2 regions of the Stenotrophomonas sp. YJH_SMC_57 genome follow, and region 1 is predicted to be linked to the other one. Evidence: predicted binding sites of a transcription regulator. Region 1 holds the regulator's gene; the other holds the start of a gene.
What was found. The regulator FliA, encoded in region 1, starts transcription of late flagellar genes. The targets are predictions, from matches to a motif close to TAAAGTTTNNCNNNCNNNGGCCGATAA.
Positions count from the first base shown of each region.

Region 2: the regulator FliA is predicted to act here: its motif matches at 12,037-12,063, upstream of AC5P7U_RS03940 (methyl-accepting chemotaxis protein).

Region 1 covers NZ_JCAFSZ010000012.1:105,585-119,973, reverse strand. Annotated here, with positions in the region: gene flhB (flagellar biosynthesis protein FlhB) at 1-683, shown strand, start outside; gene flhA (flagellar biosynthesis protein FlhA) at 728-2,788, shown strand; gene flhF (flagellar biosynthesis GTPase FlhF) at 2,934-4,556, shown strand; gene AC5P7U_RS16835 (MinD/ParA family ATP-binding protein) at 4,543-5,430, shown strand; gene AC5P7U_RS16830 (RNA polymerase sigma factor FliA) at 5,427-6,170, shown strand; gene cheY (chemotaxis response regulator CheY) at 6,228-6,620, shown strand; gene AC5P7U_RS16820 (protein phosphatase CheZ) at 6,620-7,225, shown strand; gene AC5P7U_RS16815 (chemotaxis protein CheA) at 7,228-9,054, shown strand; gene AC5P7U_RS16810 (flagellar motor protein) at 9,156-9,896, shown strand; gene motD (flagellar motor protein MotD) at 9,898-10,914, shown strand; gene AC5P7U_RS16800 (ParA family protein) at 10,919-11,701, shown strand; gene AC5P7U_RS16795 (chemotaxis protein CheW) at 11,698-12,918, shown strand; gene AC5P7U_RS16790 (STAS domain-containing protein) at 13,000-13,308, shown strand; gene AC5P7U_RS16785 (response regulator) at 13,305-13,670, shown strand; gene AC5P7U_RS16780 (chemotaxis protein CheA) at 13,716-14,389, shown strand, end outside.
Region 2 covers NZ_JCAFSZ010000002.1:412,675-427,063, forward strand. Annotated here, with positions in the region: gene AC5P7U_RS03870 (hypothetical protein) at 1-313, opposite strand, end outside; gene AC5P7U_RS03875 (GNAT family N-acetyltransferase) at 1,047-2,198, shown strand; gene AC5P7U_RS03880 (hypothetical protein) at 2,334-3,602, opposite strand; gene aat (leucyl/phenylalanyl-tRNA--protein transferase) at 3,675-4,415, shown strand; gene infA (translation initiation factor IF-1) at 4,502-4,720, shown strand; gene AC5P7U_RS03895 (hypothetical protein) at 4,776-4,925, opposite strand; gene AC5P7U_RS03900 (hypothetical protein) at 4,924-5,301, shown strand; gene clpA (ATP-dependent Clp protease ATP-binding subunit ClpA) at 5,373-7,658, opposite strand; gene AC5P7U_RS03910 (APH(6) family putative aminoglycoside O-phosphotransferase) at 7,797-8,609, shown strand; gene clpS (ATP-dependent Clp protease adapter ClpS) at 8,804-9,130, opposite strand; gene AC5P7U_RS03920 (hypothetical protein) at 9,243-9,716, shown strand; gene AC5P7U_RS03925 (NUDIX hydrolase) at 9,718-10,179, shown strand; gene mnmA (tRNA 2-thiouridine(34) synthase MnmA) at 10,176-11,318, shown strand; gene hflD (high frequency lysogenization protein HflD) at 11,315-11,929, shown strand; gene AC5P7U_RS03940 (methyl-accepting chemotaxis protein) at 12,092-13,282, shown strand; gene AC5P7U_RS03945 (hypothetical protein) at 13,381-13,593, shown strand; gene AC5P7U_RS03950 (bifunctional diguanylate cyclase/phosphodiesterase) at 13,876-14,389, opposite strand, start outside.

The DNA.
Region 1 (14,389 bases):
CGCTGCTGCGCGTGGCATTCGTCGGCGTGGCCGCCGGGCTGGTGGTGTGGACCGGCTTCGACACCCTGCGCGGGCTGATCCACCACCCACTGGAAACCGCCATCACCGACGGCCTGGGCTTCACCCTGCGGCTGCTGCTGGCCACCGCCGGCGCCATGCTGGTGCTGGCCGCCATCGATGCCCCGTACCAGCGCTGGAACTGGATGCGCAAGCTGAAGATGACCCGTGAAGAGCTGCGCCGGGAAATGAAGGAAAGCGAGGGCAGCCCTGAAGTGAAGGGGCGCATCCGCCAGCTGCAGCAGCAGATGGCCAACCGCCGGATGATGGAAGCGGTCCCCACCGCCGACGTGGTGGTGGTCAACCCGACCCACTACGCGGTGGCCCTGAAGTACGAAGGCGGCGCCATGAACGCCCCCACCGTGGTCGCCCTGGGCGTGGACGAGACCGCCCTGCGCATCCGTGAAGTGGCCGACGGCAACAAGGTCGCGATCGTCTCTGCCCCGCCTTTGGCACGCGCCTTGTATCGGGAAGGCCAACTCGGAAAGGAAATCCCCGTGAGACTGTATTCGGCCGTCGCCCAGGTCCTGTCCTACGTCTACCAGCTGCGCTCCTGGCGCACTGGGCCGATGCCGGACGCCCCGCACATCCAGGTGGATGAATTCGGCAAGGGAGGCCGCCCGTGAGCGCCCAGCCCTCCTCCGGCTTCAACACCCGCCGCGCCCTGGAAATGATCCGCCAGGGACTTGGCGCGCCGCTGATCGTGCTGGCCCTGCTGGCCATGGTCGTGGTGCCGCTGGCCGCGCCGGTGCTCGATGCACTGTTCACCTTCAACATCGCCATCTCGCTGATGGTGCTGCTGGCGGTGGTCTACGTGAAGCGCCCGCTGGACTTCACCATCTTCCCGATCGTGCTGCTGATCACCACCATGCTGCGGCTGGCGCTGAACGTGGCCTCCACCCGCGTGATCCTGCTCAACGGCCAGAACGGCCACGACGCCGCGGGCAAGGTCATCGCCGCGTTCGGCGAGTTCGTGATCGGCGGCAACTACGCGGTCGGCATCGTGGTGTTCGCGATCCTGACCATCATCAACTTCGTGGTCATCACCAAGGGCGCCGGCCGCGTCTCGGAAGTGACCGCGCGCTTCATCCTGGACGCGATGCCCGGCAAGCAGATGGCGATCGACGCCGACCTCAACGCCGGATTGCTGACGCGTGAAGAGGCCAAGGCGCGCCGCGAGGAAGTCCGCGAGGAAGCCGACTTCTACGGCGCGATGGACGGTGCCAGCAAGTTCATCCGCGGCGATGCCATCGCCGGCATCCTGATCCTGTTCATCAACATGCTCGGCGGCCTGGCCGTGGGCGTGATGCAGCACGGCATGCCGTTCGGGCAGGCGGCCGCCACCTATACCCTGCTGTCGATCGGTGACGGCCTGGTGGCGCAGCTGCCGGCCCTGCTGGTGTCCAGCGCGGTGGCGATGCTGGTCACCCGTGCCTCGCGTTCGCAGGACATGGCCCAGGCCATGACCGGCCAGGTGTTCGGCCAGTACCGCGCGCTGGCGATCACCGCCGGCATCCTCGGCCTGGTCGGGCTGGTGCCGGGCATGCCCAACGTCGCTTTCCTGACGCTGGCGGCGATCCTCGGCTTCATCGCCTGGAAGCTGTACCGCAAGGAGAAGGCACCGGCAGCCAATGCCGCAGCCGCGGGCGGCGACGCGGCCGCGCTCAATGCACTGGGCCGCCCGGCCGCACCGGCACCGACCGCCGAACTGAGCTGGGACGAGCTGCGCCCGGTCGATCCACTGGGCCTGGAGGTCGGCTACCGGCTGATCCCGCTGGTGGACGCCAACCAGGGCGGCGAGCTGATGGCGCGGATCAAGGGCGTGCGCCGCAAGCTCACCCAGGACGTCGGCTTCCTGATTCCCTCGGTACACATCCGCGACAACCTGGAACTGCCGGCCAACGGCTACCGCGTGCTGGTGCATGGCGTGCCGGTGGCCACCGCCGAGATCCATCCCGACCGCGAGCTGGCGCTGGACCCGGGCAGCGCGCTGGGCGCACTGGAGGGCATCGCCGGCAAGGACCCCGCGTTCGGCCTGGATGCCACCTGGATCCAGCCGCACCAGCGTGCCCAGGCCGAAACGCTGGGCTATACCGTGGTCGATCCGGCCACCGTGGTCGCCACCCACCTCTCGCACCTGATCCGCGAGCACGCGCCGGAACTGCTCGGCCACGAGGAGGTGCAGCACCTGCTGGCCAACCTGGCCAAGAGCGCGCCCAAGCTCGTCGAAGATCTGACGCCGAAGGCGCTGCCGCTGTCTGCGGTGGTGCGCGTGCTGCAGAACCTGCTGGTGGAGCGCATCCCGATCCGGCAGCTGCGCAAGATCGCCGAAGCGCTGGTCGAGCATGCGCCCAGCAGCCAGGACCCGGCCGTGCTGACCGCCGCGGTGCGCACTGCGCTGGGCCGCTTCATCGTGCAGGAGATCGCCGGAATGTCGGCGGAGCTGCCGGTGTTCACCCTCAACCCGCAATTGGAACGTGTCTTGCAGGAGTCCACGCAGGGCAACGGCGCCGCGCTGGAACCCGGACTCGCTGAGCGACTGCACCAGAGCCTGGCCGAATGTGTCAGCAAGCAGGAAGCCCGCAACGAGCCCGCGGTCGTGCTGGTACCCGGCCCGGTGCGCGCCGCGCTGGCCCGCCTGGTCCGCCACAGCGTTCCGTCGCTGTCGGTCCTGGCCTACAGCGAGGTGCCGGAAGACAAGCGCCTGAAGCTGGTCGGAACGATCAGCTGACGCCGCCCTTCGATGCGCCAGAAAACAGACACCACCTTCGAACCAACGCAACAGACAGACACCAAGGGGAACCCGCACCGTGCAGACCACCGACCACCCGAGTTCCCCGACCGCCACCCCGCCGTCTTCGTCCCGTGACCACAGCATGAAAATCAAACGATTCGTCGCCGCCGACATGCGCTCGGCCATGAACCTGGTGCGCAAGGAACATGGTCCTGACGCCGTGATCCTGTCCAACCGCCGGATCGAGGAAGGCATCGAGATCGTCGCCGCCGCCAACTACGACGAGAGCGCCGTGCAGCGTGCACTGGAGGCCTCGCGCCGCGACGTGGCCCCGCCGCCGGCGCCCAAGCCGCGCACCGCCGCCGATGCGGTGATCGCCGCGGTCACCCGCCGCCGCAGCAACACCCCGGCACCGGAACCGGTGGCCGCCACCACCTCGGCCGTCGCCGCCCTCGCCCGTGCGGCGGTCGGCGCCACCGGCCGCACCCTGGACAGCGCCGACGAGATCGTGCCGACCCGCGGCAGCACCGGCTTCGCCGCCACGCTGGCGCGCGCCGCCGTCAACGAACCGGCGCTGCCGGAACAGATCTTCGCCCCGTTCGCCGAGGCCATCGTCGCACCGGCCACCGCCGCTGCCGCACCGGCCAACCGCGCCCGCTTCCCGATCGATCCGCCGCACGAGGCGCATCACGAAAGCCCGGCAGCGGCCGTGCAGCCGCCGCCGCTGCCGACCGCTGCCGTGGCCGACGTGCAGCCCGGCATCGCCGCCAGCGAACCGGCACCGGTGCACGCCAACGACGAAGCCAGCCCGGTCCCGGTGCTGGCCCCGGCCCCGACGCTGACGGTGGTCGCCCAGGACGATGCCGAGATCCGCCAGCTGCGCCACGAAGTGGCCGGCATGCGCCAGGTGATCGAGCGCGAGATGAACCGCTTCACCGACGAGCGCCTGCGCGGCTGCCCGGTACGCGCCACCGCGCTGGACCTGATGGACGAATACGGCTTCGACGCCGGCCTGGCCCGCGACGTGGCCATGCAGATCCCGCTGGAGACCGAAGCGCACCGTGGCCGCGGCCTGATGCTGGGGCTGATCTCGCGCAAGCTGCCGATCGCTCCGGTCGACCCGCTGGAAGAAGGCGGCGTGATCGCCCTGGTCGGCCCGACCGGCGCCGGCAAGACCACCACCATCGCCAAGCTGGCCTCGCGCTTCGCCGAGAAGCACGCGCCCCGCGACGTGGCCCTGGTGACCACCGACACCACCCGCATCGGCGCCCGCGAGCAGTTGTACGGCTACGGCCGCCAGCTCGGCATCGCCGTGCACGAGGCCAACAGCGGCACCGACCTGGACCAGCTGCTGGAACGCCTGAAGGACTACAAGCTGGTGCTGATCGACACCGCCGGCCTGGGCCCGCGCGACCGTGCACTGGCCGCCCAGCTGCAGTGGCTGCGCGCCGCCCGCCAGGTCCGCACCCTGCTGGTGCTGCCAGCCAACACCAGCTTCGGCGACATGGACGAGGTGGTCCGCCGCTTCGGCGCCGCCAACCTGCAGGGCCTGGTACTGAGCAAGCTGGACGAGACCGGCCGCTTCGGCAACGCGCTGTCGGTGGCCGTCGACCACGCCCTGCCGATCACCTGGGTGACCGATGGCCAGGACGTTCCGGAGGACCTGCACCGGGCCAGTGCAGCCAATCTTGTACTTCGCCTTGAAGATTTGCGCCGAGCGGCCGATATGCCCTGCAACCCGGAGTTGAACCATGCCGTCGCGTGAGTACGCCAAGCTGACCAAGACCTTCCCGCTGTCGGCCACCCGCAGCGAGCCGCTCGGCCCTGTGCGCACCATTGCCGTCACCGGCGGCAAGGGCGGCGTGGGCAAGACCAACGTCTCGGCCAACCTGGCCGTGGCGCTGGCCGGCATGGGCAAGCGCACGCTGCTGCTGGACGCCGACCTCGGCCTGGCCAACATCGACGTGATCCTGGGGCTGAACCCCACCTTCACGCTGGCCGACCTGGTCGCCGGCCGCTGCTCGCTGGAAGACGTCATCGTTGAAGGCCCGAACGGCGTGCTGGTGGTCCCGGCCGCGTCCGGCCGCCGCCACATGGCCGAGCTGGCCCCGGCCGAGCATGTCGGCCTGGTCAACGTGTTCTCCGAACTGGAACGCGAGCTGGACATCATGGTGGTGGACACCGCCGCCGGCATCACCGACGGGGTGCTGACCTTCTGCCAGGCCGCGCAGGACACCGTGGTGGTGGTCTGTGACGAGCCGGCCTCGATCACCGACGCCTACGCGCTGATCAAGGTGCTGTCGCGCGAACGCGGCGTGGACCGCATCCAGGTGGTGGCCAACATGGTGCGCGACCCCAACGAAGGCCGCGTGCTGTACGAGAAGCTGACCCGCGTCTGCGAGAAATTCCTCGCCGATGTCTCGCTGAACTACCTGGGCTGCGTGCCGCAGGACGACTGGCTGCGGCTGTCGGTGCAGCGCCAGCAGCCGGTGGTGAAGGCCTACCCGTCCAGCCCGGCGGCGCTGGCGATCACCGAGATCGCCCGTCGCACCGCGCGCTGGCAGGCGCCGACCGAACCGCGCGGCGGCGTCGAGTTCTTCCTTGAGCGCATCCTCAAGCAACGCGGGGTGGCCGCATGAAAGGCGCAGCCCAGTACCGGGAGGTCCAGCGCTCGGCCGCCAACGAGGTGATCGCCCAGCACTCGGACCTGGTGCGGCGCATCGCCCACCACCTGGCCGCGCGCCTGCCGGCCAGCGTCGAAGTCGACGACCTGATCCAGGCCGGCATGATGGGCCTGATCGAGGCCTCGCGCAGTTACGACGCCGACCAGGGTGCCTCGTTCGAGACCTATGCCTCGATCCGCATCCGCGGTTCGATGATCGATGAGATCCGGCGGGGCGACTGGGTGCCGCGCTCGGTGCACCGCCGCGCCCGCGACGCCGCCGCCACCATCCGCCGTCTCGAGCAGAGCAGTGGCCGTGCCGCCAGCGCCACCGAAGTGGCTGCCGCGATGGACATGCCGCTGCCCGAATACCTGCGGCTGATGGAAGACGCCGCACGCGGCCAGGTGCTGAGCCTGGAGTCGCGCATCGAGGACCAGGGCGAGCTGGACACCGTCGCGCAGGGCGGCCCGACCCCACAGCAGGTGCTGGAGCGCGGCGAGTTCGGCCGCGAACTGGGCAAGGCCATCGGCCACCTGCCCGAGCGCGAACAGTTGGTGCTCTCGCTGTACTACGAGCAGGAACTGAACCTGAAGGAGATCGGTGCGGTGCTCGGCGTCAGCGAGTCGCGGGTCTGCCAGATCCACGGCCAGGCCGTGCTGCGCCTGCGTGGCCGGCTGAAGATTTTCGAGGCGGCGGACGCCGGCCTGGAAGAATGAACATCCCCGAGGCGGCTGCCCCCGGCCGCCCGGAATGAACAACAAAGGAACTCTGCTTTGAACAAGAACATGCGCATCCTGATCGTCGACGACTTTTCGACCATGCGTCGAATCGTCAAGAACCTGCTGGGCGATCTGGGCTTCACCAATACCGCCGAAGCCGAGGACGGGCATGCTGCGCTGTCGCTGCTGCAGAGCCAGCCGTTCGATTTCGTGGTCACCGACTGGAACATGCCGGTGATGACCGGCATCGAGCTGCTCAAGGCGATCCGTGCCGATGCCAAGCTGAAGACCCTGCCGGTGCTGATGGTCACCGCCGAAGCCAAGCGCGAGCAGATCATCGAAGCCGCCCAGAGCGGCGTGAACGGCTACATCATCAAGCCGTTCACCGCGCAGACCCTGGAAGAAAAGCTGGGCAAGATCTTCGAACGCCTGGCGGCCAGCGCCTGATGGACACAACGGTCGACAAGAACGCCCTCGCCCTGCGCCTGCAGGAAGCCCTGGACGCACTGGAGTCCGGTGACGAGGCCGCCTGGCGGCAGCGTATCGACGGACTGGTCGCGCTGCGCACGCAGCCGATGATGAGCGGCCTTTCGCGGCTGGCCCGCGAACTGGGACAGGCGCTGGGTGAACTGCCGACCGTACCCAGCGAAGCCGGTGAGCTGGATGACGCCTGCGCGCGCCTGGACCACGTGGTGGCAATGACCGAACAGGCCACGCACCGCACCCTGGACCTGGCTGAGGAATGCCGCAGTCTGACCGAACAACTGCGCGCCGAAGGCCTGCAGCCGGGCCAGGATGCGCAGCTTGAGCGCATCCGCCACAACCTCACCGAGATCGCCCTGACCCAGAGCTACCAGGACCTGACCGGGCAGATCATCCGTCGCGTGGTCGGCATCGTCCGCCGCGTGCACGAAGGCTTCGGCGCGCTCGGCCTGCCGCCGGAACAGCATCGCACCGACCCGGAACTGGCCGGGCCGGCACTGAAGGGACTGGACCGCCACGCGGTCTCGCAGAACGACGCCGACGACCTGTTGTCGGATCTGGGGCTGTAAGCATGAGCGCGGTATCCGACGACATCACTGCCGATTTCATCATCGAGGCACAGGAAATCCTGGACCGCCTGGGCGAACAGCTGGTGTCGCTGGAGCAGGCACCGCAGGACAGCGAGCAGCTCAATGCGGTGTTCCGCGGTTACCACACGCTCAAGGGTGGTGCCGGCTTCCTCGGCGTCACCGCCATGGTCGAGCTGTGCCACGCCGCCGAAGAAGCGCTTGGCATCGCGCGCGCTGGCCAGGCCGTGTTGCAGGCCCATCACTTCGACGCGGCCCAGCAATCGCTGGACTACCTGCAATCGATGCTCGATGCAGTGTCTTCCGGCACGGAACCGGGCTACGCCCCGCCGGAGCTGATCGCACAATTCGACATGCACGGCGGCGGAACCGTGGCCCCCACCGCCTCGGCACCCGCTGCCGGCGGCGGCGACCTGATCACCGAAGACGAATTCGAGGCCCTGCTCGACCAGCTGCACGGCGGCAACGCGCCCACTGCGGTTGCGCCAGCGAAGAAGGCCGACGACGGCCTGATCAGCGAAGACGAGTTCGAAGCCCTGCTTGACCAGCTGCACGGCGGTGCGGCCCCCGGCAGCAAAGCGGTCGCCGCCGCGCCGGTTGCTCCGCCGCCGGCACCCCGCCCGGCGGCGCCCACGCCGCCCGCGAAGCCGGCCGCCAAGCCGCTGGCCGAGGCCGAGCACACCGTGCGCGTGGACACCAAGCGCCTGGATGCGATCGTCAACCTGATCGGCGAACTGGTGCTGTCACGCAACCGGTTGAAGACGCTGCGCGCACGCCTGCGCGACGAAGAGCTGGACCGCGCGGTCTCCACCCTGGACATCGCCACCGCGCGCCTGCAGTCGGCGGTGATGCGTACCCGCATGCAGCCGGTCGGCAAGGTGTTCTCGCGTTTCCCCAAGGTGGCCCGCGACGTCGCCCGCTCGCTGAAGAAGGAAGTGGACCTTGAGCTGATCGGCGCCGAGACCGAGCTCGACCGCAACCTGGTCGAGGCCTTGGCCGACCCGCTGGTGCACCTGGTCCGCAACGCCATCGACCATGGCGTGGAAATGCCCGACCTGCGCGAGGCGCAGGGCAAGCCGCGGATGGGCCATGTGCGGCTGTCGGCCCAGCAGGAAGGCGACTATGTCAGCATCGAGGTGCAGGACGATGGCGCCGGCATCGACCCGGAAAAGCTGCGTGCGAAGGCACGCGAGAAGGGCCTGATCGACCCGGAAGCCGCGGCCCGCCTGAGCAGCGAGGAATGCCTGCACCTGGTGTTCCTGCCCGGCTTCTCGACCAAGCAACAGGTCACCGATATCTCCGGCCGTGGCGTCGGCATGGACGTGGTGCAGTCGCGCATCCGCGAACTGAGCGGCCAGATCCAGATCCAGTCGGAACTGGGCCGCGGCAGCCGCTTCCTGATCCGCGTGCCGCTGACCCTGGCCATTCTTCCTACCCTGCTGGTGCAGGCCGGCGAGGACGTCTACGCGCTGCCGCTGGCGCGCGTGATGGAAGTGCTGCACGCACCGCGCACCTCGCTGGGCTGGTTCGATGGGCGTGCCGTGCTCGACCGGCGCTCGCATACCCTGCCGCTGGTCGATCTGCGCCAGTGGCTGGATGTGACGCCAGCCGCGTCGACCCTGCTGACCATCGTGGTGCTGCAGGCCGGCGAGGCCCGCTTCGGCCTGGTCGTGGACCAGGTGCGCGGGCGCGAGGAAGTGGTGATCAAGCCGCTGCCCAAAGCCCTGCGGGGCCTGCGCGGTTACGCCGGTGCAACCTTGATCGGCGATGGTCGCATGGCGCTGATCCTGGATGTGGATGGCCTGCGATGAATCCCGCCGGGCCCTGCCCGGTGGCCCGAAAACTGTGACTACCGTCTGTACGCGATCTCCCGGTGTCTCAAGTCCCATTCATACACGCCGATACCGGAACCATGGATAGACTCAGCCTCATTGGACTCTTTCTCGCCCTGGCCTCGCTGGTCGGTGGCAGCATCCTCAAGGGCGCCGGCCTGGCGTCGTTGTGGTCGCCTGCGGCGTTCGTGATCGTCATCGTCGGCACCATCGCCGCGATCCTGCTGCACACCTCACCGGCGGTATTCAAGCACGCGTTCAAGATCGTGCGCTGGGTCGTGCGCCCGCCGCACAGCGACCGCCGTGAGCTGATCCAGCAGATCGTCGAGTGGAGCAACATCGCCCGCCGCCAGGGCCTGCTGGGCCTGGAGTCGCAGGTGGAAGCACAGCAGGACCCGTTCCTGCGCAAGGGCCTGCAGCTGCTGGTGGACGGCGTCGAACCGGAGTCGATGCGGCACATGCTGGAAATCGAACTGGGCAGCCAGGAACACCAGGACCAGGCCGGCGCCAAGGTGTTCGAGGCGATGGGCATCTATGCGCCGACGCTCGGCATCATCGGCGCCGTGCTGGGCCTGATCGCGGTGATGAAGAACCTGGCCGACCCGAGCAAACTCGGCCACGGCATCGCCGCCGCGTTCACCGCCACCATCTACGGCATCGCCTCGGCCAACCTGTTGTTCCTGCCGATTGCCGCCAAGCTCAAGAGTGTGATCTCGCACAACACCCGCGACCGCGAAATGGTCATCGAAGGCCTGATCTCGATTGCACAGGGCGAGAACCCGCGCAACATCGAAACCAACCTCTCCGGCTTCCTGCACTGACATGGCCCGCCGCAAGCACCACGAAGAGCACGCCAACCATGAAGCATGGGCGATCCCCTATGCCGACCTGATGACGCTGCTGCTCGCCTTCTTCGTGGTCATGTATGCCATTTCCTCGGTCAACGAGGGCAAGTACCGGATCATGGCCGACGCGCTCACCGACGCCTTCGGTGGTGCGCCGCGCACCATCAACCCGGTGCAGGTCGGCAACAAGCAGGTGCAGGGTGGCGGCTGGGACAGCCCGTCGGTGATCAAGTCCGGCACCAAGATCGGTCCGTCCGCACCGGCCCCGTCGCATGACCCGACGCTGCTGCCGTCGATGGCCTCGCAGATGCGCATGCCGGTATCGGTGCACAACCAGGAACAGATCGCGCGCGCCGAGCGCCAGCTCAACAGCATCGCCGACCGCCTCACCGCCGCGCTGGCGCCGCTGATCGACCGCGGCATGATCAGCGTGCGCCGCACCGAACTGTGGATCGAGGTCGAGATCAACAGTGACATCCTGTTCCCCACCGGTTCGGCCGCGCTGGACGTGCACGCACGGCAGACCCTGGCCAGCCTGGCCGACGTGCTGCGCGATGTGCCCAACAGCGTGCGCGTGGAAGGCCACACCGACAACGTGCCGATCGCCACCGCCACCTTCCCCTCCAACTGGGAACTGTCGGCCGGGCGCGCGGCCAGCGTGGTGCACCTGTTCGCCGACCAGGGCGTGCAGCCGTCACGGCTGGCGATGGTCGGCTACGGCCAGTTCCGCCCGCGCGAAGAGAACGACAGCGCGCAGGGCCGCAACCGCAACCGCCGGGTGATGGTCATCATCCTGGCCGACACCTCGCACTCGGTCGATCCGCTCGGGCAGCGCCTGAACGCTGCCACCGGCGCCGTCGACACCAGCGCCACCGAACAAGCCGCCGCAACTCCGGCTAGCGCCCCCACCTCCCCCATCGCACCGGTGAAGTTGCCGCCGGTGCCGGCTGGCAGCCGCGTCGGCGCCGCCGTTCCCCCGGCAATGAAGGAGTAAACCGATGCGCATCTGGGCAGTCGCCAACCAGAAGGGCGGAGTCGGCAAGACCACCACCACCCTCGCCCTCGGCCGCGGCCTGGCCGCGCTCGGCCACCGCGTGCTGCTGATCGACCTCGATCCGCATGCCTCGCTCAGCCGCGCCTTCGGCGTGCCGGTGGATCCGCCGCCGGCCGGCGTGCTGGAACTGTTCGGCGCACCACCGGCCGACCTGTCCAGCCTCTGCCATGCCAGCAGCATCCACGGCCTGGACTACGTCTGCGCGCAGTCGGCACTGGCCACGCTGGAGCGCCGCAGCGCCAACCAGCCCGGCCTCGGCCTGGCCCTGCAGAATGCACTGGCACGCCACCAGGGCCAGCACGACTACATCCTGCTGGACTGCGCGCCGACCCTCGGCCTGCTGATGATCAATGCCTTGGCCGCCGCCGACCGCCTGATCATCCCGACCCAGGCCGAGCCGCTGGCCCTGCACGGCCTGGATGGCATGGTCCGCACCGGCGAGATGGTCGAGCGCTCGCGCCGCCGCCCGCTGCCGATCTCGATCCTGCCCACTCTGTTTGATCGCCGCACCCGCGCCGGCAACGAATCGCTGCGCACCATGCAGGACCGTCACGGCGCGCGCGTATGGGAAGACGCGATTCCGATCGACACCCGCATCAGCAATGCCGCCGGCCTCACCCTGCCCAGCGTCGGTGAGGACTACCCGGGCCGCGGCCTGGCCGCGTATCGCCGCGCCCTGAACTGGATTCTCGGCGAGGACGCTCGCGCCCTGGAGCAGGCCGCATGAACAGCACCGGCGTACTGGACGACTACCTGGACGAACTGCTGGGCGAAGCGATTGTCGCAGCGCCACCCGCTGCGCCGCCGCCCGCCAGCGCCCCGCCGAGCGAAGCGGCCGCCGAGCGCGAGCCGACCTGGGACGACCTGCCGGCTGAAGTGATCTACGAAACCGACACCGTGGCCGCTGCCCCGGCCGCGGACGACGCCACGCTCGAGGCCGCGTTCGAGGCGGCGGCAACGATCGAGCGCGAGCCGACCTGGGACGACCTGCCGGCCGAAGTGATCTACGAAACCGACACCGTGGGCGCTGCCCCGGCCGCGGACGACGCCGCGCTCGAGGCCGCATTCGAGGCCGCCGCAACACCTGCCGTCGCCGAAGGCGAACCGACCTGGGATGACCTGCCAGACGAGCTGCTGCACGAGACGGCCCCGGCGCCGGTCACCGCAAGCCCCGGCCCGGAACCCACCTGGGACGACCTCCCGGACGAGGTGATCTACGAGACCGATACGGCTGACAGCCATCAACTCGCCCATACCGACAGCCCGGGCCTGCAGGCGGCGTTCGAAGCTGCCGCGGGCGGCGAAGACGTCGCCACGCCGCCGCCGGCCGTGGTTGCGGCGCCGGTACCACCGGCAGCACCGCGAGCAGCCGCCGCACCCACCGCACGCGCCGCAGCCGTACCGCCACCGCGGGTCGCCGTGGACGCCCCCGCAGCCAGCCGCCCCAGCAGCTGGCAGGAACTGCAGGCGCAGGCGCACCACCCGGCCAGCAGCCCGCACCCGCAGAACCGCCGCGCCGGCGAGCGCACCTCGCGCTGGCTGCGCCTGCGCTGCGGCACCCAGGCCTATGCGCTGGAGCTGCTGAAGGTGCAGGAAGTGGTACTGCCGGTGCCGCTGCTGCCATTGCGCGGCACCGCACCGGCCATGCTCGGCATCATGAACCTGCGTGGCCAGGTAGTGCCGGTGATGGACCTCGGCCTGCACCTCGGTGCCGCCGCCGCCGAGGACGACGCGCAGACCCGCATCGTGGTGCTGGAGGAAGACGGCGAGACCATCGGCCTGCGCGTGTCGGCCGTGGAAGATGTCGCCAACCTCACCGATTCGCAGATCGAGCCACCCGATACCGCGCGCATCTGCCAGATCTCCAACGATCTGTTCCGCGGCGTGGCCCGGGTCAGCCAGCGCCCGATGATCCTGCTCGACGCCACGCAACTGTTGAGCTGAGTCGGCGCATCGCGCCGATTCTTCTAAAGAACCCCGCCGGGGTGCCGTTATGGATCACGGAACCGTTTGTCCGGAGCAACGATGAGCACTGTCGAACTGGGTGGGGATCTCGGCATCGAGAGCAGCACCGAGCTCAAGAACCGCCTCGCCCCGCTGGTGGCGCAGGCCGGCGAGCTGACCCTGGATGCAAGCCAGGTCGCCCGCATCCACACCGCCGCCATACAGGTGCTGTGTGCGTTCGTGCAGGCCCGCCGCGAGGCAGGCCTGGGCACCGGCTTCCACGGTTGCTCCGCAACCTTCCGTGACGCCGCGCGCCTGCTGGGCGTCACCCAGGCCCTGGGCCTGGACGCAACCCATGACAACCTGAAATCTGTGGAGAACGCTGCATGAGCGCACGTATCTTGGTGGTGGACGATTCGGCGTCGATGCGCCAGATGGTTTCCTTCGCCCTCACCTCGGCCGGTTTTGCCGTCGAAGAAGCTGAAGACGGCGCGGTCGCGCTCGGTCGCGCCAAGGGCCAGCGCTTCAATGCGGTGGTCACCGACGTCAACATGCCTAACATGGACGGCATCGCGCTGATCCGCGAACTGCGCCAGCTGCCGGACTACAAGTTCACCCCGCTGCTGATGCTGACCACCGAGTCGGCCGCCGACAAGAAGTCCGAAGGCAAGGCCGCCGGTGCCACTGGCTGGCTGGTCAAGCCATTCAATCCGGAACAGCTGGTCGCCACCGTGCAGAAAGTGCTGGGCTGATCGCCCGGCACCGCTCCCCTTCTTCGCTTCCGGACCACCACTGCCATGAGCATGGACCTGCAACGCTTCCACGCCACCTTCTTCGAGGAGAGCCGCGAAGGCCTCGACGCGATGGAGGCTGGCCTGCTGGCCCTGGAATCGGGGCAGCAGGACGCGGAGATCATCAATTCGGTGTTCCGCGCCGCCCACTCGATCAAGGGCGGCGCTGGCACCTTCGGCTTCGATGCGATCGCCGGCCTGACCCACGTGCTGGAAACGCTGCTCGATGAGCTGCGTGCCGGCAAGCGGGCACTGGAAGGCCACGCCGTCGACGCCATGCTGTCCTCGGTGGACGTGCTGCGCGCCCTGTTGCGCGAAGCCGAACACGGCCAGGCCGCCGATCCCGCGGCCGTCGCCGCGGTGAAGGCACGCCTGGAAGCGGTGCTCTCCGGCCAGGCCGCGCCAAGCGCCCCGGCCGCCGCGGCCGCCGCGGCCGCCAAGGTGGACGACACGCCGGAAGCCTGGCAGATCGGCTTCACCCCGGCACCGTCGCTGTTCATGAGCGGCAACGATCCGCTGCGCATCATCCGCGAACTGGAACACCTCGGGTCGCTGCAGGTCGCCGCGCGCATCGAGCGCCTGCCCGGCTTCGCCCAGCTTGACCCGCTCGAGGCCCACCTGGCGTGGGACCTGGGCCTGGTCGGCAAGGTGCCGCGCAGCAAGATCGAAGACACCTTCGC
Region 2 (14,389 bases), on a different contig from region 1:
TGGTGTAGCCGTCGATCTGGCCGACCGGGTGCTCCTGGGCCAGCAGATCGCCGCGCAGGGAGACCACCATCGGCTTGCAGTCAGCAAAGGCGACCAGGCTGTTGCCCGGCTTCTGCCAATCGGTCATCGGCTGGCCGACGCCCTTGAACTGGTACCCCTGGCTGATGCGCCACAGCGCGGTGTTGCCACCGGCCTCGCAGAGCTGCGGCGTGGTACCCGCCTGGGCGGCAGTGGCCGGCGCTGCGGCAGTGAGTGCGGAAAACGCGACGACAGCGGCCAGCGCGCACGACAACGGGGCGAACGTTCGGACCATGTAGTACTCCAATAGGTAGAGGGGCCGACCGGCCCCTGTGCGGGCGTCGGCAGACGGAAAGCAGTCTTTCCACCAGCGATGCTAGGAACGCGCCGGCCGCCCCGAAATAGGACAACGCCCAAATCTGTGCCGCGCCCACCGACGGGGGTTCCTGGCCACCGTTGCCTGCGGAGCCCTCCGGATACTGCTCATCGAAATCTCTACCGTTGTAGAAGAACTTCGTTCCTGTAGCTGGGACAATGGGCCTGGCGGCTTCAAGAGCACCATTCGAAATGAATCCTTGCAGGTCTTCCAATTCTGCGCCGCCCTCCCCAGGCAACTCCCCTCCCCATAAATCGATTCGGGTCAGCCCGGTCGCTACGTCGTACGTAGCAACGGCTTCCAGCGGACTTTCCCCATGATTCTGTAGACGGTAGGCATCAAGCGCGTCCTGGCTTGCGCGAGTGACGATGGCATTCCTTGCGGAATCCGAATCAACAGGACCTCGCCGGAACGCAGGGTGCTCGGCCTCGACCTGGCCTGTCAACGCAAGCATTGCGGTCAACGCGGTTGCAATATTGCTGCTTTCCCATTCGGTAATGGCTGGACGACCCAACGGTCGCCCCTATCACTATCCGTATGTGAAACCGAATGGCGCTGCACAGCGTCTGCTTTGCTGTGATTTCGTATTTTTCTCGTCGTCTTCAAAGCCGTCTACGGCAATCGGCCCCCATCTGACCTATCCTTTCCCCTCATGCCCTCCACCCGCTTCCTCGACTCCCTGCAGAACATTCGCGCCACCGATTGGGACGCCCTGCACGACGGCCGCAACCCGTTCGTCAGCCACGCCTTCCTGTCCGGACTGGAAGAGCACGGCTGCCTGCGCGAGGACTGGGGCTGGCAGCCGCAGCACTTCACCCTGTGGGAAGGCGACACCCTGGTCGGCGCCATTCCGGGCTACCTGAAGACCAATTCCCACGGCGAATTCGTCTTCGACCACGCGTGGGCCAACGCCTACGCGCGGCATGGGCGCGACTACTACCCGAAGTGGCTGGGCGCGGTGCCGTACTCGCCGGTAACCGGGCCACGCCTGCTGACCCGTCACGATTCGGAACGGGCTGTACTGCTATCGACGCTGCGCGAGCACCTGACCGGGCTGGCTGTGTCCTCGGCGCATGTCAATTTTCACACCGTCAGCGACGACGCTGCCTTCGGTGACGACTGGCTGCTGCGCGAAGACGTGCAGTTCCAGTGGCAGAACCCGGGTGACTGGACCACCTTCGATCAGTTCCTGGGTGCGATGGACCACAAGCACCGCAAGAACATCCGCCAGGAGCGCGCCAAGGTCGCCCGCCAGGGCATCAGCTTCCGGGTGGTGCATGGCGATGAGGCCAGCCGCGCCGATCTGCAGGCGATGTACCGCTTCTACCTGCAGACCTTCCTGGAGTACGGGAATGCGCCGGCACTGACGGAAGCCTTCCTGCGCCATCTGGCCATTACGCTTGGCCGCGGGCTGGTGTTGTTCGTGGCCGAGCAGGACGGCGAGCCGATTGCGGGCGCACTGTGCCTGCGCGGGGGCGACACGCTCTATGGCCGCTACTGGGGTGGCGCCACCCTGCCCGGCCTGCATTTTGAGACGTGCTACTACCAGGGCATCGACTATTGCCTGCGCGAGGGACTGGCGCGTTTCGAGCCCGGCGCACAGGGCGAGCACAAGCTTGCGCGCGGATTCATGCCGACGCGGGTGCGCAGCCGGCACTGGGTGGCCGATGCGGAGTTTGCAGAAGCGCTGAAGGACTGGTGCCGACAGGAACGGCGCGATGTGCGCCGGTACCAGCAGGAACTGCAGGGACATGGGCCGTTCCGCGAGCGTGCCAACCAAGGTTGGCACCCACCAGAGCAATAGCGACAGCCGCACGCATCCGTAGAGCCGAGCTTGCTCGACTTGGGCGATGCCGAAAAGCGTGCCAACCAAGGTTGGCACCTACCAGAGCAATAGGCCCAAGGTTGGCACCCGCCAGAGCAATGGCGGGAACGCTGCTCAGGTGCACTGCCAGAAGTGCCCGCTCACCCGGCACGTCCCGCACCAGAACGTATAGAGCATGCCGCCGCTGCCCCACAGCAGCATGCCCTCACCCGTGGTCGGCAGCGTCGAATCAAGCTGCATCACGAACGGCATTTCCTGGCCGCAATCGATGCACGCCGGGTACCAGGCACTCTGCACCCAGCTGGGCGCGCCACCCACGCGCGCGAGATTCTGCCGATGATTGGACTGGCCCCAGTCCTGCTGCTGCCAGCGCGCGCTGTCCATGGTCGCCAGGCCCACATCGGCCAGCATCAGATCGCCGCTGTCGGTGGGCGTGTTCGGCACCGCGCGGTACTGGCTGGGGTGGCAGCTGGGCAGGCCCTCGCCGTCGTGACGGTAGAAGCGCACCGGCGGTTCCTCCCAGCCACAACAGTCCAGGCACAAGCCAAGCGTGATCTCGCCTGTGGCGCCCGGCTGCAGCGCGGCAGCATCCGTCTGCAGCAAGCGCTGCAGCGGTGCATGACACCCCCCGCACAGCGTCTCCAGCGGCCCACCGATCCGGCCGGCATGGCGCACCTGCCCGCCGTTCCAGGTGGGGTGCAGGCGCCAGATGCGCTTGCGCCAGCCCGGCTCGTCGGCCAGCTGGGCACGATGCTGCGCGCCGCCGAAACGGATGTGCAGCGGCCGCTCTCCATGCAGGCGCCGCGGATGCGGACCGTCGGCAACGCCAGCCCAATGCGCCCAGACCTCTGCGTCCAGTCGCCCCCAGTCGGCCAGATAGCCGCGCGCAGCGGCATAGGTCGCGGGCTGCGCCGCCAGCAGCAGCGCCCGTGCCCGCGGTATTTCACGATCATCATCGGCTTCGGCCAACGTCTGCGCCCAGGCTGCCGCCAGTGCCGGCGGCAACGCCCACCACAGCTGCGAGGCCAGTTGCAGCTCATCTTCGATGGCCACGCCCAGCAGGGCATCCCAATCGTCCTGCAGCACCTGCGGGGCCTGGTAGCTGGCGAACTCGATCACGCCGGCCAGCAGTTCGCCGCGCTCGCCGTCGCGATAGCGCCGCCAGGCGTCGGTGGCAACCGCGGGCACCACCTCATCCGGCAGCAGGTCCAGCGCCATGTCGAGGAACGCCGAGCCTGGCGAGCGCCGCGCCAGCGCCTGCAACATCAACTCACCCAGCTGGCGCGGCTGCTCAGCGGCCAGCGTCAACAGCATGCCCAGGCTGTCGTTGCGTGTGCGCGGGCTGTCGTGCACATCGAGAACGGCGCTGATCGGGTCGCTCATGCGAAGGCTCCTTGCCGCGGGAAGGTGATGGTGCCAGACATCGCGCATGCCTGCGGCGAATACAATGCAGGCATGACCCGCCAGCTGCCCTGGCGCCTGGCCGATGCGCCGGACGCCCCCTTCCCGCCGGCCGAGACTGCGCTGCGCCAGCCCGATGGCCTGCTCGCGGTGGGCGGCGACCTGCACCCGGTGCGACTCCTGAACGCTTATGCCGGCGGCATCTTTCCATGGTTCAGCGAGGGCGAGCCGATCCTGTGGTGGTCGCCCGACCCGCGCATGGTGTTCCGCACCGAGGGGGTGCACCTGTCCAGCCGATTCCGTCGCCAGCTGCGCGGCAGCACGTGGGAAGTCACTGCCGACACGGCCTTCAGCCGGGTGATGCAGGCCTGTGCCGCCGCGCCGCGCCCGGGCCAGGATGGCACCTGGATCAGCCCGGCGATGGTCGAGGCCTACAGCCAGCTGCACGACCTCGGTTTCGCCCACTCCTTCGAGGTCTGGGACCGGCAGACGCTGGTCGGGGGCATCTACGGGGTGGCGATCGGGTCGATGTTTTTCGGCGAAAGCATGTTCAGCGGCGCCAGCGGTGGCTCCAAGATCGCACTGGCTGCGCTGGCGGCCACCCTGCGTGGCTGGGGCTGGACGCTGATCGATGCGCAGGTGGAGAATCCGCATCTGCTGCGGATGGGGGCCGAGCACCTGCCGCGCGCCGAATTCCTGGCGCATGTGCGGCAAGCCGTGCGCGGCAGCGGGCGCGAAGGCCCGTGGACCGGGGCGGTCGGACGGCTGCCGGCACGGGATTCGGCCGGGGGTTAACACAAACTTTGCAAGCTGGCCCGGTCACGCGTAAAATACTGCGCCTTAGGCCCAGCGTGGCCGTTTTCTGAACCGCACAGGACTACATGTCGAAAGACGATTCCATCGAGTTCGAGGGCACCGTCAGCGAGACGCTGCCGAACACCACTTTCCGCGTTCGTCTGGAAAATGGGCACGAAATCATTGCCCACATCTCCGGCCGCATGCGCAAGAACTACATCCGCATCCTTACCGGTGACCGGGTCAAGGTTGAAATGACCCCGTACGACCTGACCAAGGGTCGTATCACCTACCGCATGAAGTAAGCGGTCGGCGCCTGGCGCCACTCCGACAAGGCCAGCCCTGGTTGCTGGCCTTTTGTCATGCCTGCAATCCGGCCCTGCCGAAGGTCATCGTGACCGAACTCACCGTGACGTCGGTCAGCCCTGCTTGCGGCAGATTCACATCTGCATCGGCGACGGCAATCTGCAATCCGGTCCAGTCCGGATCGCTACCCCCTCGCACCGCCATGAAGATGCCCTTCCTGCTCACCGCCCTCACCCTGGCCGCGGCCAGCCTGCTGGCGCCGACCGCCCAGGCCGCCGACACGGCCCCCGCCCAATGCGTACCGCTGACCGGCGAGCAGCAGATCGTACGCGCCGGCGCAGACAAGAACGTGCTGCTGCGCACGGGCGACGACCACTATGTCGTGCACTTCCGCAACAGCTGCACGTCAGCCGTGCGGGCCTCCCACCTCGGCTTCAAGACCGACGGGAAGGAGGCGACTGAACTGTGTGGTGAAGGCCGCAGCCAGCTCGACACCGGCCGTGGCACCTGCGACGTGGCGCGCATCGAGCCGATCGATGCCGAGCGGTTCAAGCGCGAAGCGCGTCTTCGCAGCCGCTGACCGCAGACACGACAAGGGCGGCCGAAGCCGCCCTTGTCGCTGCGCGGTGCCGGGCTGCCCCCGGCGCCGGCTTACTCCACCGTCACCGGCAACAGACGTTCCGGTTCGGCCTGGGTTTCAACCACCAGTTCGTCGTCGCGGACGTCGATGCTGACCTTGCCACCGTTCACCAGCTTGCCGAACAGCAGTTCGTCGGCCAGCGGTCGCTTGATCTTGTCCTGGATCACGCGGGCCATCGGACGGGCACCCATCAGCGGGTCGAAGCCGTGGTGGGCCAGCCAGTCGCGCGCGGTCGGGGTGGCCGACAGGCTGACGTGCTTGTCCTGCAGCAGCATCTCCAGCTCGATAAGGAACTTGTCGACCACGCGCAGGATATGCTCGAAGCCCAGTGCCTGGAACTGCACTACCGCGTCGAGGCGGTTGCGGAATTCCGGGGTGAAGGCGCGGCGGATGGTCTCCATCGCGTCGGTGGCATGGTCCTGCTTGGTGAAACCGATCGAACGCCGCGAGGCCTGCGCCGCGCCGGCATTGGTGGTCATCACCAGCACCACGTTCTTGAAGTTGGCCTCGCGACCGTTGGTATCGGTCAACACGCCGCGGTCCATCACCTGCAGCAGGATGTTGAAGATGTCCGGATGCGCCTTTTCGATCTCATCCAGCAGCAGCACGCAGTGCGGCGTCTTGACGATCTTTTCGGTCAGCAGGCCACCCTGGTCGAAGCCGACGTAGCCCGGGGGCGCACCGATCAGGCGGCTGATCGAATGCGGCTCCATGTACTCGGACATGTCGAAGCGGACCAGCTCGATGCCCAGCTGCAGCGCCAGCTGCTTGGTCACCTCGGTCTTGCCGACACCGGTCGGGCCGGCGAACAGGAAGTTGCCGATCGGCTTTTCCGGGTTGCCCAGGCCCGAGCGGGCCAGCTTGATCGCCGAAGACAGCTTCTCGATGGCCGGATCCTGGCCGAAGATCACCATCTTCAGGTTGCGCTCCAGGTGCTGCAGCACATCCTTGTCGGTGGCACTGACCTGCTTGGCCGGAATGCGCGCCATCTTGGCAACGATCGCTTCCACTTCCTCGACGTCGATCAGCTCCTTGCGCTGGCCTTCCGGCAGCAGGCGCTGGCGGGCGCCGGCCTCGTCGATCACGTCAATGGCCTTGTCCGGCAGCAGGCGGTCGCCGATGTGCTTCACCGACAGATCCACCGCTGCCTGCAGTGCCTCGTCCGAATAGGTCACGCCGTGGTGCAGCTCGTACTTGGACTTCAGCCCCTGCAGGATCTCGTAGGTCTCGCCGACGGTCGGCTCGACGATATCGATCTTCTGGAAGCGGCGGGCCAGCGCCCGATCCTTCTCGAAGATGCCACGGTACTCCTGGAAGGTGGTCGAACCGATGCAGCGCAGCTCACCGGAGGCCAGCGCCGGCTTGATCAGGTTGGACGCATCCATGGTGCCGCCCGACGCCGAACCGGCACCGATGATGGTGTGGATCTCGTCGATGAACAGCACCGCATTGGGCACCTTCTTCAGCGCGGTCAGCACGCTCTTCAGGCGCTTTTCGAAGTCGCCCCGGTACTTGGTGCCGGCCACCAGCGCGCCCAGGTCGAGCGAGTAGATCACGGCATCGGCCAGCACGTCGGGCACCGAACCCTCGACGATGCGGCGTGCCAAGCCTTCGGCAATCGCGGTCTTGCCCACGCCGGCCTCGCCCACGTACAGCGGGTTGTTCTTGCGGCGGCGGCACAGCACCTGGATGGTGCGCTCGATCTCGTCGGCGCGGCCGACCAGCGGGTCGATGCGACCGGCCCGGGCCTGTTCGTTGAGGTTGCTGGCGAATTCGGTCAGGGCGTCACCCTTCGGCTCGCCCTCCCCGCCCTCGATGCGGCCCTCGCCTTCGGAGGACGAGGACGGCTGCTCGCCTTCCTCACCCAGCTTGGCGATGCCGTGGGACAGGTAATTGACCACATCCAGCCGGGTGACATCCTGCTGGTTGAGGTAATAGACGGCGTGGGAGTCCTTCTCGCCGAAGATGGCGACCAGCACGTTGGCGCCGGTGACCTCCTTCTTGCCCGAGGACTGCACGTGGTACACGGCCCGCTGCAGCACGCGCTGGAAGCCCAGGGTCGGCTGGGTGTCGCGGCCGTCATCTTCGGCCAGGCGCGACACCGAGGCCTCGATGGCCTGCTCAAGTTCCTGGCGCAGGCGTTCGGCGTCGGCCCCACAGGCCTTCAGAACGGCCTGGGCGGACGGATTGTCGAGCAGTGCCAACAGCAGGTGTTCGACCGTCATGAACTCATGCCGGGCCTCACGGGCGCGCTTGTAGCACTGGCCGATGGTGTGTTCGAGGTCTTTGCTGAACATGGATTACTCCGGCGGCAGATGGGGACAATATGCGGCCTGACTACGCGATTTCCATCACCCTAGCGGATTGCTGCGTTCAGATGGCGTTAGCAGTACACATCGCTTGATCTTCATTCACTCCAGGACAGCCCGCCCAGCATGAGCGAACCCTACCTGAGCCGCTGGCGATTGCGGCGTGATGGCGCATCCATCAAGACGCCCCATGCCCAGCTCTGGCCGGTGCTGACCGCCGCCGGCGCGCCGGCGATGCTGAAGGTAAGCAGCGAAACCGAAGAGCAGAACAGCCATCGCCTGCTGCGCTGGTGGGACGGTGACGGCGCCGCCCACCTGCTGGCCCACGAGGGGCCGGCGATCCTGATCGAGCGCGCCCGCGGCGACTCGCTGCGGCAACGCTCGATCGACGGCGACGATGACGCCTGCACCACGATCCTGTGCCAGGTCCTGCGGCGGCTGCACCGGCCACGGAGCACGCCGCCAGCGGAACTGGTCTGCCTGAGTACATGGTTCGCTGACCTGCTGCAGCCAAGGGCGGCGCTGTCGCCACTGCTGGAACAGTGCAGGTCACTGGCGGAAGAGCTGCTGCAGGACGAACAGGAGATCCGGCCCCTGCACGGTGACCTGCACCACGACAACGTGCTGGATTTCGGCCCGCGCGGCTGGCTGGCGATCGACCCCAAGCGGCTGCTGGGCGACCGTGCCTTTGATTACACGACGCTGTTCAGCAACCCGGACCTGTGCGGCCCGGGCATCCATGTGGCCACGCGCCCGGAGCGGTTTGCCGCCCGGCTGGAACAGGTGAGCACGCTGGCCGGCCTGGAGCGCCGCCGCCTGCTGCGCTGGATCGCGGCCAGCATGGGGCTGTCGGCGGTGTGGTTCCGCGATGACGGCGACCCCGCGGACGTGGACGAGGCAGTGGCGCGGATGGCGCTGGAGGCGCTGGCGGCGGGGTGATCCGCACTTGGCAGGTGCCCACCCTGGTGGGCACACCCCGTCCGGGATCGATGGAGGCCTGTGCCCTGGCAGGTGCCCACCTTGGTGGGCACGGCCCGTCCGGGATCGATACAGGCCTGCGCCCTGGTAGGTGCCCACCTTGGTGGGCACAACGGGTCCGGAATCAATGTGCCCGGACGAGAATCAGTAGCCGGTCAGGCCTTTTCCATCGTGCACAGCAACGGATGCTGGTTCATCCGCGAGTACTCGTTGACCTGGGCGACCTTGGTCTCGGCCACTTCGCGGGTGAACACCCCGCACACGCCGCGGCCACGGGTATGCACGTGCAGCATCACCTGCGTGGCCTTGTCCAGGTCCATGCTGAAGAACTGCTGCAGCACGTCCACCACGAAATCCATCGGGGTGTAGTCGTCGTTGAGCAGCATCACCTGGTAGAACGGCGGCGGCGCCACTTCCGGGCGCGCGGGCTCCACGGCAACGCCGTGCTCGTGATGGGAATCGGGGGAAGACTCATGGGGCATCCACCCATTATAGAGGTTGCGCCCGGCCTGCGTCGGCCTGCCGCGGATTGGACGACACGGACGCCCACCGTCACAATTGCAGCTTCTTTCAAATCTGTTTCACAGGATCTTCATGAAAAGGACCCTTCTGCCTGCCCTGCTGATCGGCCTGGCCGCCGCCGGCTCCGCCGCCGCCGCGACCGAGGCCGACAAGGCCGTGGCCCGCCACCTGGACAAGCTAGGCTACACCTATGAGGTGGACGAGGACGGCGATTACCGCATGGTCTTCGACGTCGAAGGTGGCCGCACGCAGATGGTCTATGTGCGTTCGTCGGTGGAAGATTTCGGTACCCACAACATCCGCGAGATCTGGTCGCCGGCCTACATCTCCAAGACCAAGCAGTTCCCGGTGGCCGTGGCCAACCGCCTGCTGGAAGATTCGCAGGATGCCAAGATGGGTGGCTGGGTGAAGCAGGACACCACCGCCATGTTCGTGGTGAAGATCGACGCCGATGCCACCGCCGACCAGCTCAGCGACGCCATCGATGCGGCCATCCGCACCGCCGACGCGATGGAGCTGGAACTGACCAAGAAGGACGAATTCTGAGGTGAACACCACGCCGGACCCGCGCTGGGCACCGCACGCCACCGTCGCCACCGTCGTGGTCGACGGCGGCCGCGTGCTGCTGGTCGAAGAGACCATCGAGGGCCGGCAGGTGCTGAACCAGCCCGCCGGCCACCTCGAACCGGGCGAAAGCCTGGCCGAGGCGGCCCTGCGCGAGACCCGCGAGGAAACCGGCTGGACGGTACAGCTGACCCATTTCATCGGCTGCTACCAGTGGACCGCCGGCGACGGCACCGCCTTCCTGCGCTTCTGCTATGCGGCACGCCCGCTCTCGCATGACCCGGCGCAGCCGCTGGACACCGGCATCGACCGCGCGCTGTGGCTGGCCCCGGCCGAGCTGCAGTCCGCTGGCCAACGCCTGCGCAGCCCGCTGGTCTGGCAGGTGGTGGCTGATTTCCTGGGGGGCCAGCGCCATCCCCTTTCGCTGGTCAGGGAGGTCGCATGAGCACTCCACGGGTGATGGTGGGCGTCTCCGGTGGCGTCGATTCCTCGGTCGCCGCCTGGCGCCTGGTGCAGCAGGGCGAGGCCGTAGCCGGGCTGTTCATGCAGAACTGGGCTGATGACGGCAGCGGCGACTGCCGCGCCGAGGATGACCGCCGCGATGCGGTGGCGGTCTGCGGCCTGCTCGGCATCCCGTTCCACTTCCGCGATTTCTCCAGCGAGTACTGGCAGGGCGTGTTCGAGCACTTCCTGGCTGAGTACGCCGCCGGCCGCACCCCGAACCCGGACGTGCTGTGCAACCGCGAAGTGAAGTTCAAGCACTTCCTGGACGCAGCGCGCGAACTGGGTGCCGAGCGCATCGCCACCGGCCACTACGCGCGGGTGACCCAGCGCGGCGGCCAGTGGCTGCTGCTGCGTGGCGCCGACCGCTCCAAGGACCAGAGCTACTTCCTGCACCAGCTCGGCCAGCAGCAGCTGGCGGCCACGCTGTTCCCGATCGGCGATCTTGAAAAGAGCGACCTGCGGCGGATCGCGCGCGACGTCGGCCTGCCGACCCACGCCAAGAAGGACTCCACCGGCATCTGCTTCATCGGCGAGCGCGACTTCCGCGAGTTCCTTGGCCGTTACCTGCCGGCCAAGCCGGGCCAGATCCTCGACCCGGCCGACGGCAGCGTGATCGCCGAGCATCCGGGCGTGTTCTATTTCACCCTGGGCCAGCGCGAAGGCCTGAACATCGGCGGCGTACGCGGCCGTCCGGCCGCGCCGTGGTACGTGGTCGGCAAGGACGTGGCCAGCAACGTGCTTTACGTTGACCAGGACCGCGAAAGCCACTGGATGCTGTCTGACCGCCTGCGCTCGGAAACCGCGCACTGGATTGCCGGTGCGCCGCCGGCGCGGCGCTTCGAATGCACCGCACAGACCCGCTACCGCCAGCCCGACGAGCCGTGTACGGTCGAGGTGCTGGACGATGGCAGCGTGCTGGTCAGCTTCGCCCGCCCGCAACGCGCCGTCACCCCCGGCCAGTCGCTGGTGCTGTATGACGGTGACGTATGCCTGGGTGGTGCAGTGATCGCCGCCACCGATGCGCCGCTGGAACAGCGCCTGCGCAACACCCCTTCTCCTTTTGAGGTAATCGCTGCATGAGTTTCACCGTCGACGACCGCGTCCTGGCCTTGGCCGGCATTGCCCAGGCCCTGCAGCAGGTACGCCGCATCGCCGATACCGGCCATTCCGACGCCGCCGCCGTGCGCACCGCCGTGGACAGCGTGTTCCGCGTCGATGCGTCCTCGCCACAGGAGGTGTTCGGTGACCGCGACGCGCTGAAGGCGGGCCTGCGCCTGCTGCACAACTACTTCCGCAGCCAGGGCCAGGACCCGATCCTGCCCAAGCTGGCGCTGTCGGTGCTGCAGCTGGAGCGGCGCTTCGTGCAGGACGGGGCGACCGTGAACAAGGTCGCCTCGGGCATCGAGCGCGCCCAGCGCCAGGCCACCGAACTGGGCGACAGCGGCCACCCGGACGTGCTGGCCAACCTGGGCGGCCTGTATGCCGACACCATCAGCCACCTGAAACCGCGGGTGATGGTGCAGGGCAACCCGCACTATCTGGGCCAGGCCGGCGTGGTCGCCGAGATCCGCGCCCTGCTGCTGGCCGCGGTGCGCTCGGCGGTGCTGTGGCGGCAGCTGGGCGGCAGCTATTGGGACTTCCTGTTCAGCCGCAAGGCGATGATCGAGGCCGTGGACCGTCAGCTGGCCTGATCTTCACCCACCATCGCCGGGCATCGCCCGGCGAGCGCGCCGCGCAACGACGCGCCAGGCGCCGGAAAACCGGCGCATTCAGAATGCACTTCAAGGCACATCGACGTTAAAGAGAAAGGGGGTACGGCCGATACATCCTCCGTGCACCTCCCGAGAACGTCCATGTACTCACGCATTTTCATCCGTCTGGCCGCCCCCCTGGCTCTGACCCTGCTGCTCCCCTTCGCCATCGGTTTCGAATGGCCGGCCGCCCTGCGCTGGGCGATCCTGACCACGATGACGCTGAGCTGGCTCGGCTTTGCGTGGTGGACCACCCGCGCCCAGGCGCACCGTTCCCCGGAACATGCCCGTGTGCTGCGTGAGCAGGACCAGCTGCTGACCGAACTGCGCAACTTCGTCGGCAACGAGATCGACGGTTCGCGCGGCGAAGTGGAACGTGCCCGTGACCTGATCCGCCAGGCCGTTTCCAGCCTGGGCGGCAGCTTCGATGCGATGAACCGCAAGTCGCGCCAGCAGAGCCAGGCCCTGTCGCGCATCGTCGACCGCGCCGGTGATGAAGGCAGCGCCGGCCTCGACGTTGCCCGATTCGCCCAGCACGCCAGCCATCGCATGGAGCAGCTGGTGGAAGCGCTGGAGCAGGTCAGCGGCCAGAGCAGCACCACCGTGCAGCACATCGACCAGATGGCACAGCACCTGGACGGCATCTTCGCGCTGCTGGAAGACGTCAAGTCGATTGCCGACCAGACCAACCTGCTGGCCCTGAACGCTGCCATTGAAGCCGCGCGTGCCGGTGAAGCCGGTCGTGGCTTCGCCGTGGTGGCCGACGAAGTGCGCAACCTGTCCGAGCGCTCGACCACGTTCAACGAGCAGATCCGCAAGCTGGCGCACAGCTCCAAGGACGCCATCGCCAAGGTGCGCGAGACGGTCTCGCACATGGCCTCGCGTGACATGGACCGCTCCCGTGAAGCGCGCCAGGAAGCGGCGGCGATGCTCGACAACGTCGCGCAGATCAACGCCTCGCTGGGCGACGGCATGCGCGAAGTCTCCGATTGCGCCCGTTCGATCGATGGCAGCGTGGCCGAAGCCGTGCGCGCCCTGCAGTTCGAAGACATCGCCACCCAGGCGCTGGGCGGCGTGCACACCCACCTGGACCGCCTGACCGCGATCAACCGCGAAGCGGTGGCCCTGCAGGAGCTGCTGCACCGCAATGGCGGCGTGTTCGACGAAGAGATCGCCACCGCCCTGCAGCGCACCGGCAGCCGCCTGCGCGAACTGCGCAGCGAATGGGAACGCCCGCCGCACAAGCCGGTTGCCCAGCAGAGCATGGGCGCCGGTACCGTCGAGCTGTTCTGATCCTGATGTCCGCTGCCGCCACCGGCAGCCCGCAAGGCCCCGGTTCGTCCGGGGCCTTTGCCTGTGACCCGCCGTTGGATGCATCCTGTACGCGCACCATGACCCTGATCCGCGCCCTGCCCTCCCTCACCGACACCGAGCGCCCGCGCAACGCGAGCGTGCGTGAGCAGCTGCAACAGCTGGAAGATGTGGCACGCGAGGAGATCCGCGAGCTGCAGCAGCTGGCGGATGCGCGGCCTGCGCCGTCCCGCGCGGACAACGAACTGCTGGGCCTGGCGTGGGACCTGGGCCTGGATGGGAATTCCCTGTAGATCCACGCCATGCGTGGATGATTGCGCATGCCGGCATTCGTGCCGACCAAGGTCGGCACCTACCAGAGCGGGATTCTGATGCGTGGATGATCGCGGGCGCAGGTATGCGTGCCGACCAAGGTCGGCACCCACCAGAGCGGGATTCTTGCGCGTGCGGGCATTCGTGCCGACCAAGGTCGGCACCTACCAGAGCGGGATTCTTGCGCGTGCAGGCGTTTGTGCCGACCAAGGTCGGCACCCACCAGAGAAGGTCGGCACCCACCAGAGCCGGTCCAGATGCGGTCAGCGCACCAGCACCACTTCGCCGCTGGCGTCGGTGCGCATGGGTGCCGGGTGCTGCTGGCGCAGCCACTGCGCCAGGTCACGCGGGCTGAGCGGGCGCGAGTACAGGTAGCCCTGGATCTCGTCGCAGCCCTGGCGGCGCAGCATGTCTTCTTCCTGGTGCGTTTCCACGCCTTCAGCCACCACCTTCATGCCCAGCGCGTGGCCCAGATGCACGATGGCCTGGGTCACTTCGGCCGTGCCCGAGTCATGCAGCATGCCCTGCACGAAACTACGGTCGATCTTCAGGCGCCCCACCGGGAAACGGTTGAGATAGTTGAGGTTGGAGAAGCCGGTGCCGAAGTCATCCACGGCCAGGGGCACGCCATGCCGTTCCAGCACGTCGAAGCAGTGGCGCAGGATGTCAGTGTCACGGATCAGCGCCGACTCGGTCAGTTCCAGCTCCAGCCGCTGTGGTGGCCAGCCGTGCGCGTGGCAGATCTCGATCACACGCTCGGCGAAACCACGGTCACGC